Linked DNA regions of Gemmatimonas sp.. The protein of the gene in region 1 interacts with the protein of each later gene in a pairwise test. Links are inferred from orthologs where the notes say so. Each region holds a gene or a part of one and is shown in the gene's direction. Other genes may lie near its edges.

Region 1 (6,315 bases):
CGGACGGAGTGGTGGTGGCGGTCGCGATCGGCGCTAATACGTCGGGCGCGCAGGCGCCCACGTTGCACCGCACGGATCTGCCCAATGGACTGACCGTGCTCTCGGAATCCGTTCCGGGAGCGCGGTCGGTTGCTTTCGGGGCATGGGTCCGCGCCGCAACGCTGCATGAACGTCCCGAACAGATGGGCGTATCGCATCTGCTCGAACACATGGTGTTCAAGGGCACGCGCACGCGCAGTGCCCAGCAGATCGCACTCGCGCTCGAAACCTTGGGTGGTTCGCTCGATGCGTACACCGAGCGTGAACACACGTCGTATCAGGCCCGCGTGCTCGATGAACATCTTCCGGAGGCCGCTTCGGTCATCGGGGAGCTGATCTTCGAGCCGTTGTTGCGTCAGGCCGATCTGGCCCTCGAGCGTAAGGTGATTCTCGAGGAGATCAGCATGGTCGACGACACGCCGGACGACATCATCTTCGACGTGCACAATCGTGCGGTCTGGGGTGATCACCCGCATGGCTTCCCGATTCTCGGGACCCGTGCCACGGTGAAGGCGCTGTCGGTGGCCGATCTGCACGATCTGCACGAGCGTGCGTACCATCCCGGCCGTCTCGTGGTCGCGGCGTCGGGCCGCGTGGAGCACGACCAACTCCTCGAGGTACTGCAGGGCACGGGGTGGAGCACACGGGAACGCGGTGACATGACGCCGTTTCCGCTCGATCCAGTCGAGGCAGCCGGCCCTCACGCCGAGCATGTGTCGCGCAAGGATATTGCGCAGACGCACATCGTGCTTGGTGGGCAGGGCATCGCCTTTGGTGACCACCGTCGGTACGCGTTCGCGCTGCTCGATATGCTCATCGGCGGCGGCATGAGCTCGCGCCTCTTTCAAAAGGTGCGCGAAGAATTGGGGCTCGCCTACAGTGTGCAAACGTTCAGCAGCTCGTACGCCGACACCGGCGCGCACGGTGTGTACCTCGCCAGCGCGCCGGAGACGGCGCAGGAAGCGCTGGATGCCGTCCGTGATGTGCTGCGCGACGTCGCCGTGAACGGTCTGTCTGAGGATGATCTCGCGGCCGGCAAGCGTCAACTGCGCGGACAGCTCGTAATGTCCATGGAGGGCGTGTCGTCGCGCATGTATCGGGCGGCGCTTACCGCGTTATACGGAGAACCGTACCGCAGCATCGACGAGCTGAAGGCGCTCGTCGATGCCATCGACCTGGAACTGGTGCGTGACGTCGCGCGCGAGTTCTTCGATCCCGATCGACAGATTCTCGTCAGCCTCGGCCCCAAGGCCGTTCGCTGACGCCTCACCTTTACCGGAAATCGCGACTATGCGCATCGGTGTACCCAAAGAGATCAAGACCAACGAAAATCGGGTGGCTCTCGTCCCGGCCGGCGTTGAAGCGCTGACGGCGTCTGGCCATCAGGTATTCATCGAATCGGGCGCCGGCATCGGCAGCGGCTTCGACGACGACACCTATCGCGCCGTTGGCGCCGAGATCGTTCCCGACGCTGCGACGGCGTGGGGCAATGCGGAACTGCTGCTGAAGGTGAAGGAGCCGATCGAGCAGGAGTGGGGTTTCCTTCGTCGCGATCTGACCCTGTTCACGTACTTCCACTTCGCGGCCGACGAAAAGCTTACCAACGCGCATTTGGCCAGCGGTGCGACCTGCATCGCGTATGAGACGGTCGAACTGCCGAACCGGGATCTGCCGCTGCTGATCCCGATGTCGGAAGTGGCCGGTCGAATGGCGGTGCAGGAAGGAGCGAAGTACCTGGAGAAGCTGTACGGAGGGCGTGGCGTGCTGTTGGGTGGCGTTCCGGGCGTGGCGCCGGCCAAAGTCGTGATTCTGGGCGGCGGCATCGTGGGTGTGAATGCGGCCAAGATGGCGGCCGGGCTCGGTGCCAAGGTCGTGGTACTCGACTTGTCGCTCGAACGTCTCCGTTACCTCTCGGACGTGATGCCGGCCAACGTGCAGCTGGTGCACTCCAACCGTCACAATATTCTCGAGCAGATCAGCACCTGTGATCTGGTCATCGGTGGCGTGTTGATTCCCGGAGCGAAGGCGCCCAAGCTCGTGCGTCGCGAGGATCTGGCTCGCATGCGTCCAGGCGCGGTCATTGTCGACGTGGCTGTCGACCAGGGCGGCTGTGTCGAGACCATCCACCCGACCACGCACGAGAACCCGACCTACACGGTGGATGGAATCATTCACTACGGGGTAGCGAACATGCCGGGCGCGGTGCCGCGCACGTCGACGCTGGCCCTGACGAATGCCACGCTCCCCTACACGCTGTTGCTCGCCAACAAGGGCTGGAAGAAGGCGCTCCGCGAGAATGGTGCCCTCCTCAAGGGGCTCAACATGACCGACGGCAAGCTCACGTATCAGGGTGTGTCCGATGCCTTTGGCATGGAGTTCACGGACCCGGCGACGTTCGTCGCCTGAGGCGGCCCGTCGGACCAGCAGAGGCCACCGGGACCAGCGTCCGGTGGCCTCTCGTCGTTTCCATCCCGGATCGCGTAACGTGTGCTAGGTCACGCTGCCGCAACAGCTTGTAACTGCTCTGGCCGACACGTACCTTACCGATCACTGCTGCCGCAGCATGCCCTTTCCCGGCGCTCCGCGCCGTCGAGCACATACCTGGATGTTCTGGCCCTTTAATAAGTCCAACTCGTTCTTCCCGGCGAATGCCATCGCAGTCGATCTCGGCACCGCCAACACCCTGATTTACGTGAAGGGCGAGGGGATCGTGCTGAACGAGCCCTCCGTCGTCGCGCTCGATCGCGAGACGAAGAAGCTCAAGGGCGTCGGTCTGGAAGCGAAGCGCATGCTTGGTCGCACGCCCGACGGCATCATGGCCGTCCGGCCGATGAAGGACGGCGTCATCGCCGACTTCGACGTGACCGAGAAGATGCTGCGCTATTTCCTCACGCTCGTGATCGACAAGCACGTGTTCAAGGTGAAGCCACGCGTGATCGTCTGTGTGCCGTCCGGCATTACCGAAGTGGAGAAGCGCGCGGTGCGCGACTCGGCGCTGGGTGCGGGCGCGAAGGAAGTTTTCATGGTTACGGAACCGATGGCTGCGGCCATCGGTGTTGGACTGCCCGTAGAATCACCGACCGGCAACATGGTGATCGACATCGGCGGGGGCACGACGGAAATCGCCGTGATCGCGCTGTCCGGCATCGTGAGCGACACGTCGATTCGCACCGGTGGTGACGAGCTCGATATCAGCATCGTGCAGTTCATGCGCAAGAATTACAACCTGCTGATCGGCGAGCCTACCGCCGAGCAGATCAAGATTCAGATTGGTTCGGCGTATCCCGTCGGTGACGAACGCGAGATGGAAGTGAAGGGTCGCGACCTGGTGTCGGGTATTCCGAAAACGGTGCGTGTACACTCGAGCGAAATTCGCGAAGCGATTCAGGAACCGATTCAACAAATCGTCGACGCCGTGCGTCGCGCGCTGGAGATCACGCCGCCCGAACTCGCGTCGGACATCGTCGATCGCGGTATCGTGATGACCGGTGGCGGTGCGCTGATTCGCGGGCTCGATGTGCTGCTCAGTCAGGAAACGGGCTTGCCGATTCACGTCGACGAAGATCCGCTGACGTGTGTGGTACGCGGTACTGGCAAGATCCTCGATGACGAGGAGAAGTACTGGTCCGTCCTCACGACCTGATCGCGCGGTGGCCCGAAGCGTCCGATCCGATGGGCGACTCGACACCGGCTTCGCGCTGGTGTGTGTCGTGTTGGCTGTCTTGGCGCTGATCCTTCCGCGTCGCACGCGTGAAGGATTCGCCGCTACGCTGCGCACGACGGTGCTGTCGCCGCTCGTTGCGCTAGAAGGGCGTGCGTCATCGGTACGGGCGGCGATCGTCGCGCGCAACGACGTGTTGGTCACGCGCGGACAGGTGGCCACGCAGGCGTTGCAGGTACAGGCCGTGGCCGATGAGAACCTGACGCTGCGCAAGTTGCTCGGCCTCTCGGCGCGCTTGCAGGATGGATTCGTGCCGGCCGAGTTGCTGCCGCCGCGCGGCGCTGGCGATGAATTCACCATCGCGCTGGCCACCGGATCCGATGCCGGTGTGCAGCCGTTCCTTCCCGTCGTGACGGCGGATGGACTCGTCGGCATGGTGCAGAGTGTGGATCGCGCCACGAGCTTCGCGATCACGTGGGCGCATCCCGACTTTCGCGTGAGCGCGATGAGCGTGGACGAAGGTGCATTCGGTATCGTGCAGCCGCATCTCGGCGCCGGCGCCGAGCGCTGGTTGCTCGAGATGCGTGGTGTGCCGTTTCGCGCGAAGCTCGAACCGGGCACGTTGATCGTGAGTTCGGGGTTGGGTGCGACGTATCCGCGCGGCATTCCCGTGGGCACGGTGCTCGGCGAGCTCTCCACGCCCGAAAAGTGGGCGCGCACGTATCTCGTGAAGCCGTCGGTGCTGCCGGAAGCGATCGGTCCGGTACTCGTGCTCTTGTCGTCGCGGGCACAACGCGGCGTGAACGGCGTGTGGACCACCGTGAACGCGGCCGACAGTGCGGCGCGCGCGGTGGCGGCTGCTGGTGACTCGCTGGCCAGAGCGGCGGCGCTCGACGAGCTGGCGGCGCGACGTGCCGCGCTCGACGCGGCCGCCGATACGCTCACTGATTCGACGCTGGCATTTGTGGCGAGCACTCGGGGCACGGTGGCGGACAGCGTGCGCGCGGACAGTCTGCGCATGCGCGTGCGCGCAGACAGCCTTGCTCGAGCGCGCGCGCGACCAGACACTACAAAGCCCCGTGTGGTGGCGCCGCCTCCGGCACCCCGCGCTGGCCCTCCACCGGCGGGTCGGTGATGGGGCTGGCGACATGGAACTGCGCATGAGTCGCCCGCAGCAACAGACGCCGGGAATAGGCAGCGCGATTCGCGCCTGGCTGGGTTTCGCGATTCTGCTGACGGCGCATTTTGCCGTGCGCCCGCTGTTCAACGGTCGCGCGAACGTCGATTTCATCATTATCGCCATTCTGTTCTCGGCCGTGCGCATGCGCCCGGGGTTGGCTGCGCTCACGGGGTTCCTGACCGGTCTCGCGGTTGACGCGCTGGCACCGGGATCATTCGGCGCGTCGGCGCTCGTACTGACCCTCGTGGCGTTCGGCGCGTCGTGGCTCAAGGCGGTGTTCTTCGCCGACCACGTGGCGCTCACGGGACTGTTCGTCTTCGCCGGCAAGTGGCTGTTCGACATCGCGATGACGTTGCTTACGGGCGGGGCGTCCGGCGCATCGCTCGTCGTGACGTTGTTGTTGTGGTCGCCGCTGTCGGCCGCGCTGACCGCGCTCCTGGCGGTGTTGTTGCTCACGGTGTTTCGTCCGCTGTATCGACCGCACACCACGTGATGTTGTGAGCTACCATCCGAATGCGATCCTTCGTCGCGCGCGACTTGCGCGTGTGCTGCTGTTCGCCTCGTTCGTGGCACTCGGCGGCGCGTTCTTCCGCGCGCAAGTGCTGCAGAACGCGGAGTACGTGTTGCAGTCGGAGAACAACCGGTTGCGCGAGGTGCCATTGCCCGGCGCCCGCGGTACGATCTACGATCGGCACGGTGAGGTGATCGCGGAGAATCTGCCGGGATACTCGGTGTCGATACTGAGTCCGACGGAAGATTCGCTGCGGTCGGCGCTCACCACGCTCTCGAAGGTGATTCAGATCGACTCCGCGCAGCAGGAACTAGCGGTGCGACGATTCCGTCGCGCCCGCACGCGGCCGGCCGTGATTTTCAACGATGCGTCGTTTCAAGTCGTGTCGGTGCTCGAGGAACGTCGTGTCGAGTTTCCGGGGCTCATCATTCAGAGCTCGCCCAAGCGGTACTATCCGGACGGCGCCGCGATGGCGGCGCTGATCGGCTACACCGGTGAGATCGCGGAAGACGATCTCTCGAAACCGAGATACGAGAGCTACAAGGCCGGACAGCAGGTTGGAAAGACAGGCCTCGAGTTGCAGTACGAGGCGCAGTTGCGTGGCAAAGAAGGTCGCCGGTTTGTGGAAGTCGATGCGCGCAATCGTGTGGTGCGCGATGCCGGCGTTCGGCCGGAGGAACAGCCGGAAGCACCGCCGGCATTGCGCACGAACATTGATCTCGATCTTCAACGATTCGCGCACGAATACTTCGGTGATTCGCTGCGTGGCGCGGTGGTGGCTCTCGATCCCAAAACAGGCGGTGTACTCTCGCTGTACAGCGCGCCGAGCTACGACATCAACAAGTTCATCGGTGGCGTGTCGAGCAGCTTCTACGAAAGCCTTCGGGTAGATCCGCACCGGCCGCTCGTGAACCGCGCGCTCTC
Region 2 (3,571 bases), on another replicon or contig:
GTGCTCTCGGGTCTCATGACGGGCGCCGACTCCCTGAAGTCGCGGCCGTTCGCCGTGGACGTGCCGGGCGCCGTGAAGGGCAACGGTCGTGTGATCATGTTCGCCAACAACCCGATCTACCGGTGGCAGAACCACGGCGAGTTCAACATGGTGTTCAATAGCATCATCAACTGGAACGACGCCGGTGGTGCGGCGGACGCCAAGCCGTCGGCGGCAACGGCACCGGCGGGCCGATAAGGTCGCGCATTTGACGCAGACCCGCTGAACTGATCAGACGGAGGCGAAGAGAAAAAGAGAAAAAGAGACCGGGCCGCCCAATCCAGTCGCCTCCTTTTCTCTTTTTCTCCTTTGCTCTGTGTGATCAGTTCAATGGCCCCATTCGCGAATGTCACAAGCCGTTCCATGCGGCGAATATGTGGATAAAATCGGGCCTGTTTCACGCCGCCCAAAGTCGTGACGAATCCGTCCAACTTCAACGGATTTCACGGGTTGCGCTGCACTCTCGAATGTGTATTCTAGGGAAGCTTTCGCATCATGCGGCATGATCTTCCACATTCCCGAGAGTCCGTGCGCGGACCGCCAACGTTGGCGGAGCTCGCTGCAGAGGATTCGTGGCGACCCAGCCTGCTGCCGGGTTGCTGTGCGAACCACCCTGAGCCCGCAAAGCCCCGTATGGAGCTCCCCCGCATGACCTTCGAGTTCGAAGAGAGCGCTTCCCAGAACGCCCGCATGAAAGTCGTGGGCGTGGGCGGCGGTGGCGGTAATGCCGTCAACCGCATGATCGAGGAACACCTCGAGGGCGTCGAGTTCATTTCGGTGAACACCGACGCGCAGGCGCTCATGAATTCCAAGGCCGACGTCAAGATTCAGATCGGCAAGAAGCTCACGCGTGGACTCGGTGCTGGCGCTCGCCCGGAGATCGGGCGGCAGGCGATCGATGAAAACCGAGAAGACACCAAGCGCGTGCTTGGCAACGCGGATCTCGTGTTCGTCACCTGTGGTATGGGTGGCGGGACGGGCACGGGCGCGGCTCCCGTGATCTGCGAGCTGGCGCGTGAAGCGGGCGCGCTCACCGTCGGCATCGTCACGCGGCCGTTCCTGTTCGAAGGACGCAAGCGGATGCGCCAGGCGGAAGAAGGCATCGCCGAGATGCGCAAGCACGTGGACACGATGATTATCGTGCCCAACGAGCGACTGCTCGCGGTGGTCGGCAAGGGCATCCCGTTCCATGAGGCGCTCAAGAAGGCCGACGAAGTATTGCTGCACGCCACGCAGGGCATTTCGCTGCTCATCAGCGAAACCGGCCTCGTGAACGTCGACTTCGCCGACGTGCGCACCGTCATGCAGAACGGCGGCTCGGCGCTCATGGGCACGGGCATCGGCCGCGGCGAGAACCGCGCCATGGAAGCCGCCCAGCAGGCTATCGCCTCGCCGTTGCTCGACAACGTCTCGATCTCCGGCGCCACCGGCGTGCTCGTCAACATCACGGGCGGCGAAGACCTTACCCTCGGCGAAGTCACGCAGATCAACGACATCGTGCACGACGCGGTCGGGGACAACGCCGAGATCATCTTCGGCGCCGTGCATGAGCCCGCCATGATGAACGAGATCCGCGTTACGGTCATTGCGACCGGATTCGACCGGCAGATGCAGGGAGGCGCCGGCAACGGAGTCGTCCGTAATGTGCCGCTCGGCACAACGAGCCCTTCCGCTGCCAATCCGCCCGCTGCATCTTTTCCTCCTGCAGCGGCGGCCAAGTCCCCTGCGGTGCTGCCGTTCCCTACGAGGGACCGGCCCGCTTCGAGACCTGTGGCCGCCCCCGCTCGTCCTGCTTGGGAAGGCGCGCCGCCACGGCCGTCTCGCGTTCCTCCGATCTCCCCGTCGCCAAGCACTGAGCTAGACGACATGGAAATCCCGACGTTCATACGGAGACAGATGGATTGACCAGCGCTCGCGCACGGCTCCTGATGGCTACCCTTTGTGCCGGTATCGGAGCCACCGCAATTGCGTTGGGACGTCCTGTCCCCGAACGCCCCGCAGCGACAGTGCTCGCTGCGGGGTCTCGTGTTTCTGTCGCGTCCAAGTGGCGCGTGCGCGTCGACACCGTCAAGCGGGGGGAGCCGCTCGTGGCCGTGCTGGAACGCGCAGGCGTCCCGCGCGACGAAGCCGCCCGTGTGTTGCGCGAGTCGCAGGCAATCGACGCCCGGAAGATCCGCGCCGGCACCACGATCACCTCTACGGTCAGCGCGGATTCCGGCGCCTCCGAGGTCGTGCTGCAGCTGGCCATCGATCGCTTGGTGCGCTTCACACGCTCCGCCACGGGCGGTTCGCGGTCCGGATGGCTGGAGAAAGAAGAGACGCTGCCTTGGACCACCGACACGGTCGTCGTTGGCGGCGTGGTCTCGTCCACGCTGACGGGAGCCATTGCACAGGGTGCCGATGCGTTTCCGGCCAATGTGCGCAATGAAGTCGCCTACGCGCTGGCCGACATTCTTGAATACCGCGTCGACCTGAGCCGCGATCTGCGCGAAGGCGATACGATCAAAGTGCTCATGGAGCGCCAGCGCGCGCCGAATGGGGCTGTCCGACCCGGCGACGTCATCGCCGCCCGGCTCACCGTCGATGGCCGTCGCGTGGAAACCATGCGATTCGCGCAGGGCAGCAAGAGCGCGTATTTCGATGGAGAAGGCAAGTCGATGCGAGCCGCGTTTCTGCGGGCACCGCTCGCTTTCCGGCGCATCTCGAGCGTGTTCGGCCTGCGTCGCCATCCGATCCTCGGCACCGTGCGCGCGCACCAAGGGATGGACTATGCCGCCGCCCGCGGCACCCCCGTCCGCGCGCTGGGCGATGGCGTCGTGATCTTTGCCGGCTGGAAGGGCGGGTATGGTCGCGTGCTCGAGATTCGGCATCGCAACGGCTTCGTCACGCGCTATGGCCATCTGAATGCGTTCGCCCCTGGCATCCGTCGTGGCACCACGGTCTCGATCTCGCGTACGGTCGCGTTCGTGGGCACCACGGGGCTGTCCACCGCACCTCACCTGCATTTTGAAGTGCTCGTGAACGGTAAGCACCGCGATCCGAGGGTCGCCCTGCGCAACGTGACCGGTGAGCCGCTCGCCTCAGGACAGCGTGCGAGCTTCGACGATCTCAGGGCACGGCTCTTCGCCCGTCTCGATGGCCCCCGCGCCGCGAGCACGGCGGCGGCGCCGGTGATCACGCGCGTCGCCGGCGACTGAACTGATCGGCATCGTTCCGCGTAAAGGGCAAAGAGGCTTCGGCTTCTTTGCCCTTTGCCCTTTCTCCCATCGTGCCGATCAATGACGTTACTGTCGTGATTCGCTGGATACTTGCCCTCGCACTCGGCGTTGCCGCGGCCTGGCTCGCCTACGGGCGTGTCGGAACGCTTGCGCGCTCCCGTGCGATCATGCTTGGCGCCTTGCGCGCCCTCGCCGTGACGCTCGTCGCGGCCATTCTGTTCGGCGCCCCCTCGGCGCCACCCCGCCCGGCAACGCCCCTGGTGGCGATCGACGTCTCTGCCTCCTCGCGTCGCGCGGTCGGTGACGAGAACTCC
Region 3 (3,756 bases), on another replicon or contig:
AAGCGGTGGCCGCGTTGCGGGCCGTGGTTCGAGAGGGGGACGTGGTCGTGACCATGGGCGCCGGCGATATCACCAAGACGGGCCCCGAACTGCTCGAGGCGCTGCGCGGCTGATGGCCACCGCGGCGTTCGATCCCACCACGCCGTCGGCCAGGAAGGCGTCGCCGACGACGACACCGAAGGCGGCGCGGCCCACGTGGCTGCGCTGGGTTCGCGGTGTTGGCTTTGTGCTGGCGGTCGGTGTCGGGGTGGGCGCGCCGTGGTGGGGCCCCCTCGCGCTCGCGCGGCTCGACTACTTCCACGCCCGTCGCGTGGTGTTCGAAGGCGTACGTTACGCCCGTCCGACGGAGCTGGTCGCGCGGCTCAACGTGGACACGCTGCAGTCGGTGTGGCAGCCACTGGAGCCGCTGGTCGAGCGCCTCGGGGCACATTCCATGGTGGCGTCGGTGGTCGTCGAACGGCAACTGCCGGGTACCCTCCTCATCCGCGTCGTGGAACGCGAGCCGGTGGCCTACGTGCCGCGCAAGGGACGACTCGAGCCGGCCGATGCGACCGGGCGCCCCCTGCCGATCGACCCCGCGCGCTATCCGCTGGACGTGCCCGTGGCCGCCTCCGCCGACAGTTCGCTCCTGCACCTGTTGGACGGTCTGCGCAAGGACGCACCGCGACTCTATGCCCGTGTTTCGCACGGCGAGCGGGCCGGAAAGGAGGAAATGCGCTTCAAATTGGGCGGCGTCACGGTACGAACCACGTCCGACGTGACCGTAGCGCGCTTCAAGGACATATTACCTGTGGAAGCGGACCTCGCGCGGAATCATCTGCGTGCGGTGGAGCTCGACCTCCGCTTTCGTGACCAGGTGATCGCCAGACAGCCATGAATTCCGAACCCATTGTCGCCGCCCTCGATATCGGCACCGCGCACACCACCGCCATCGTCGCGGCGGTGCACGGCGATCTGCCGCGCACGCCGACGTTGCGCGTGCTGGGAGTGGGGAACACCCGCACGATGGGCCTGCGCCGCGGTGTCGTCTCCGACATCGAAGAGGCCACGCACTCCATTCGGAAGGCGGTGGAAGAAGCCAGCCGCGTGGCCGGCGTGTCCCCCGAATCGCTGTACGTCGGCATCGCCGGCGAGCACGTGCGTGCGATGTGTTCCACGGGCGTGGTGGCGATCAGTGGCAACGAGATCATGCGCACCGATGTCGATCGCGTGAATGAAGTCGCGCGCGCGATGGCGATTCCGCAGGACCGCGAACTGCTGCACGCGATCCCGCAGGAGTACCGCGTCGACAAAACCGACGGGATCCGCGATCCCGTCGGCATGATCGGCACGCGCCTCGAAACGGAGATGTACCTCGTTACGATCGGCAGCTCGCCCGCCATGAACCTACGCAAGAGCATCGAACGCGCCGGATACAAAACGCGCGAACTCGTGCTCGAGCCGCTGGCCAGTGCGTTGGCCGTGCTCACCGAAGAAGAGAAAGAGCTCGGCGTCATCCTGCTCGAGCTCGGTGCCGGCACGACCGATCTCGCCGTGTTTCACGAGGGGAAGATCCGACATCTCGGCACGATCCCGTTTGGCGGCAACGCCGTCACGAGTGATCTGGTGCAGGGACTCGGCATCACGAACAACGATGCCGAACAGCTCAAGGAAGCTTACGGCTGCGCGTACGAGCCCATGGTCGACGCCGAACAGGTGATCGCCATGCCGGCGTCGGCGTCGCACGCGGAACGGCACATCTCGCGCGAACTGATGACGCACATCATTCATCAGCGCATGGACGAGATCTTCGACAGGGTGCAGCGCGAGGTGCAAACCGCAGGCTTTGCCGGCCGCTTGAATGCCGGCATCGTGCTCACCGGCGGTGGTGCAGCGCTCGAAGGCGTGAGCGAGCTCGCCGCCGATGTGTTCGGGCTCGGTGTGCGCGTGGGTGTACCCGGCGACAAGGTCGGTGGACTCGTGGAGCAGATCGCCGAGCCACGTTTCGCGACGGCCGTCGGTCTCGCGCTCTACGGCGCGCATCGCGTGGCGCTGGGCGGTGTGATCGCGCGCCGACCGTCGCTCACCGGCGCCGGCGTCGACAAGCTGGCGACGCGCGTGAAGACGTGGTTGCAGGATTGGTTCTAACGGAACAGCGAAGTAGAGAGTAAGAGGTACGGGGTACGGAGACGGGTGTCTCGGTACCCCGTAGTCGCTTAACGCTACTCCCTACTCCGTACTTCTTACTCCTTACTGTCGGAGCTTTCGTGATCGACGTCGGTCTCTCCCGTTTCCGAGCCGTGCGCCAGGTGCTTACGCGCCACGCGCTTCTGCTCGGATTTGCGCCCTTCGCGTCACTGGCTGCCCAGCAGCTCACGACCGAAACGCGCGATCCCAATCAGAAGCAGGATCCGACGTTCACGCAGAGCTACCAGGAGTGGCTCGCCAATCCGAAGCACGGCAGCCCGCTGGTGGATCACCTGCCACTGGTGGCGGGCATCCCGACCCCGCGCGATGTGCTCGGCTACCACATCGGCGCGCCGCGCAAGCTCACGTACTACGCCGATCAGCTGAAGTATTACCGCGCGCTCGCTGCAGCGTCGCCGCGGGTGAAGATCGAAACCATCGGTCGCTCCGACGAAGGTCGTGAGCTCGTCGTGGTCTGGATCTCGTCGGAGGCGAATATGCAGCGCCTCGACCAGAACCGGAAAAACCTCGCGAAGATCGCCGACCCGCGCGGCATGACCGAGGCCCAGGTGAAGGCGGTGCTGACCGATACGAAGCCGCACTACCACTTCATGGGCGGCCTGCACAGCGGCGAAACCGGTCCGTCGGAAATGCTGATGGAACTGGCGTATAGGCTGGTGACCGAAACATCGCCGTTGATCAGCCAGATCCGTGAACAGCTGTACGTATCGATGACGCCGGCGGCCGATGCCGACGGCCGCGATCGCAACGTCGACTGGTTCTTCCGCGGTCTCGACATGGCGGCAGCCATTCCGGCGCCGGCGATCACTCCCGCCGTGGTGCCGGCTCCGCCCGCGACCGCAGTGGTCGCCGGCGATACCACGCGTCGGGTGCCCGCCGCCGTGCCGGCACCGGGTGGTGGTGGTGGCTTTGGCGGCGGCGCGGGCGTGCCGTACTGGGGCAAGTACGTGTACCACGACAACAATCGCGACATCAACATCAAGCTGGTGCAGATGCGCGCGATCATCGATTGGTACTTCACGGCGTATCCGCCGATCATGCACGATCTGCATGAAGCGCAGCCGTTGTTGTACACGTACACCGGTGGCCCGCCGCAGAATCCGAATCTCGATCCGATCCTGTTCGCCGAGTTGCCGTGGTTCGGCAACTGGGAGATGGCGCAGATGACGAAGTGGGGCATGCCGGGCGTGTACACCCACGCCTTCATGGACGGCTGGTCGCCCGGCTATCTCGGATCGGTGGCGTACAACCACAACGGTCTCATGAAGATGTACGAGACGCAGTCGGGTCGTGACCTCGACAGCACGGCGATGGCCAACGCGCGCAACGGCACGGCGTCTGCCGCGCCCGCTGCAGGTGGCGGACTTGGTGGCGGTCGCGGCGGCGCGGTACCGACCGGTCGTGGTGGCGCACAGGATCGTGAGTGGTATCGCGGCAATCCGATCGGCTTCAACGATATCGCCACGTTCACGCGGCGCTCGAACACGAACTACATGCAGACCGGCGTGTTGTCGGCGCTCCAGCTGGCGTCGATGTTCCCGGCCACCGTGCTCGAGAACTTCTACATCA

Evidence for each region.
Region 2: the proteins of RMP10_RS05220 (region 1) and ftsZ interact in binary tests that used the Escherichia coli proteins (3 or more experiments, as listed by UniProt). The link is inferred for Gemmatimonas sp. from one-to-one orthologs.
Region 3: the proteins of RMP10_RS05220 (region 1) and ftsA interact in binary tests that used the Escherichia coli proteins (3 or more experiments, as listed by UniProt). The link is inferred for Gemmatimonas sp. from one-to-one orthologs.

What each region holds. Positions count from the first base shown.
Region 1 is NZ_JANPLK010000017.1:3,589-9,903, forward strand. Bases 1,712-4,663 are described here. They hold RMP10_RS05220 (rod shape-determining protein), read left to right. Parts: upstream 1,712-2,644; coding sequence 2,645-3,682; downstream 3,683-4,663. Other genes in these bases: ald (alanine dehydrogenase), read left to right, coding at 1,712-2,445; mreC (rod shape-determining protein MreC), read left to right, coding at 3,690-4,663. Outside these bases: RMP10_RS05205 (polyribonucleotide nucleotidyltransferase), read left to right, coding at 1-37; RMP10_RS05210 (pitrilysin family protein), read left to right, coding at 15-1,301; more of ald, read left to right, coding at 1,330-1,711; more of mreC, read left to right, coding at 4,664-4,835; rod shape-determining protein MreD, read left to right, coding at 4,861-5,373; mrdA (penicillin-binding protein 2), read left to right, coding at 5,378-6,315. UniProt on the Escherichia coli protein: Forms membrane-associated dynamic filaments that are essential for cell shape determination. Acts by regulating cell wall synthesis and cell elongation, and thus cell shape.
Region 2 is NZ_JANPLK010000014.1:84,322-87,892, reverse strand. Bases 1-2,815 are described here. They hold ftsZ (cell division protein FtsZ), read left to right. Parts: upstream 1-687; coding sequence 688-1,944; downstream 1,945-2,815. Other genes in these bases: RMP10_RS04525 (M23 family metallopeptidase), read left to right, coding at 2,091-2,815; RMP10_RS04535 (M14 family zinc carboxypeptidase), read left to right, coding at 1-237. Outside these bases: more of RMP10_RS04525, read left to right, coding at 2,816-3,236; RMP10_RS04520 (hypothetical protein), read left to right, coding at 3,308-3,571. UniProt on the Escherichia coli protein: Essential cell division protein that forms a contractile ring structure (Z ring) at the future cell division site. The regulation of the ring assembly controls the timing and the location of cell division.
Region 3 is NZ_JANPLK010000014.1:89,128-92,883, reverse strand. The notes cover bases 1-3,000. They hold ftsA (cell division protein FtsA), read left to right. Parts: upstream 1-873; coding sequence 874-2,127; downstream 2,128-3,000. Other genes in these bases: RMP10_RS04535 (M14 family zinc carboxypeptidase), read left to right, coding at 2,247-3,000; RMP10_RS04545 (FtsQ-type POTRA domain-containing protein), read left to right, coding at 113-877; murC (UDP-N-acetylmuramate--L-alanine ligase), read left to right, coding at 1-113. In the rest of the region: more of RMP10_RS04535, read left to right, coding at 3,001-3,756. UniProt on the Escherichia coli protein: Essential cell division protein that assists in the assembly of the Z ring. May serve as the principal membrane anchor for the Z ring.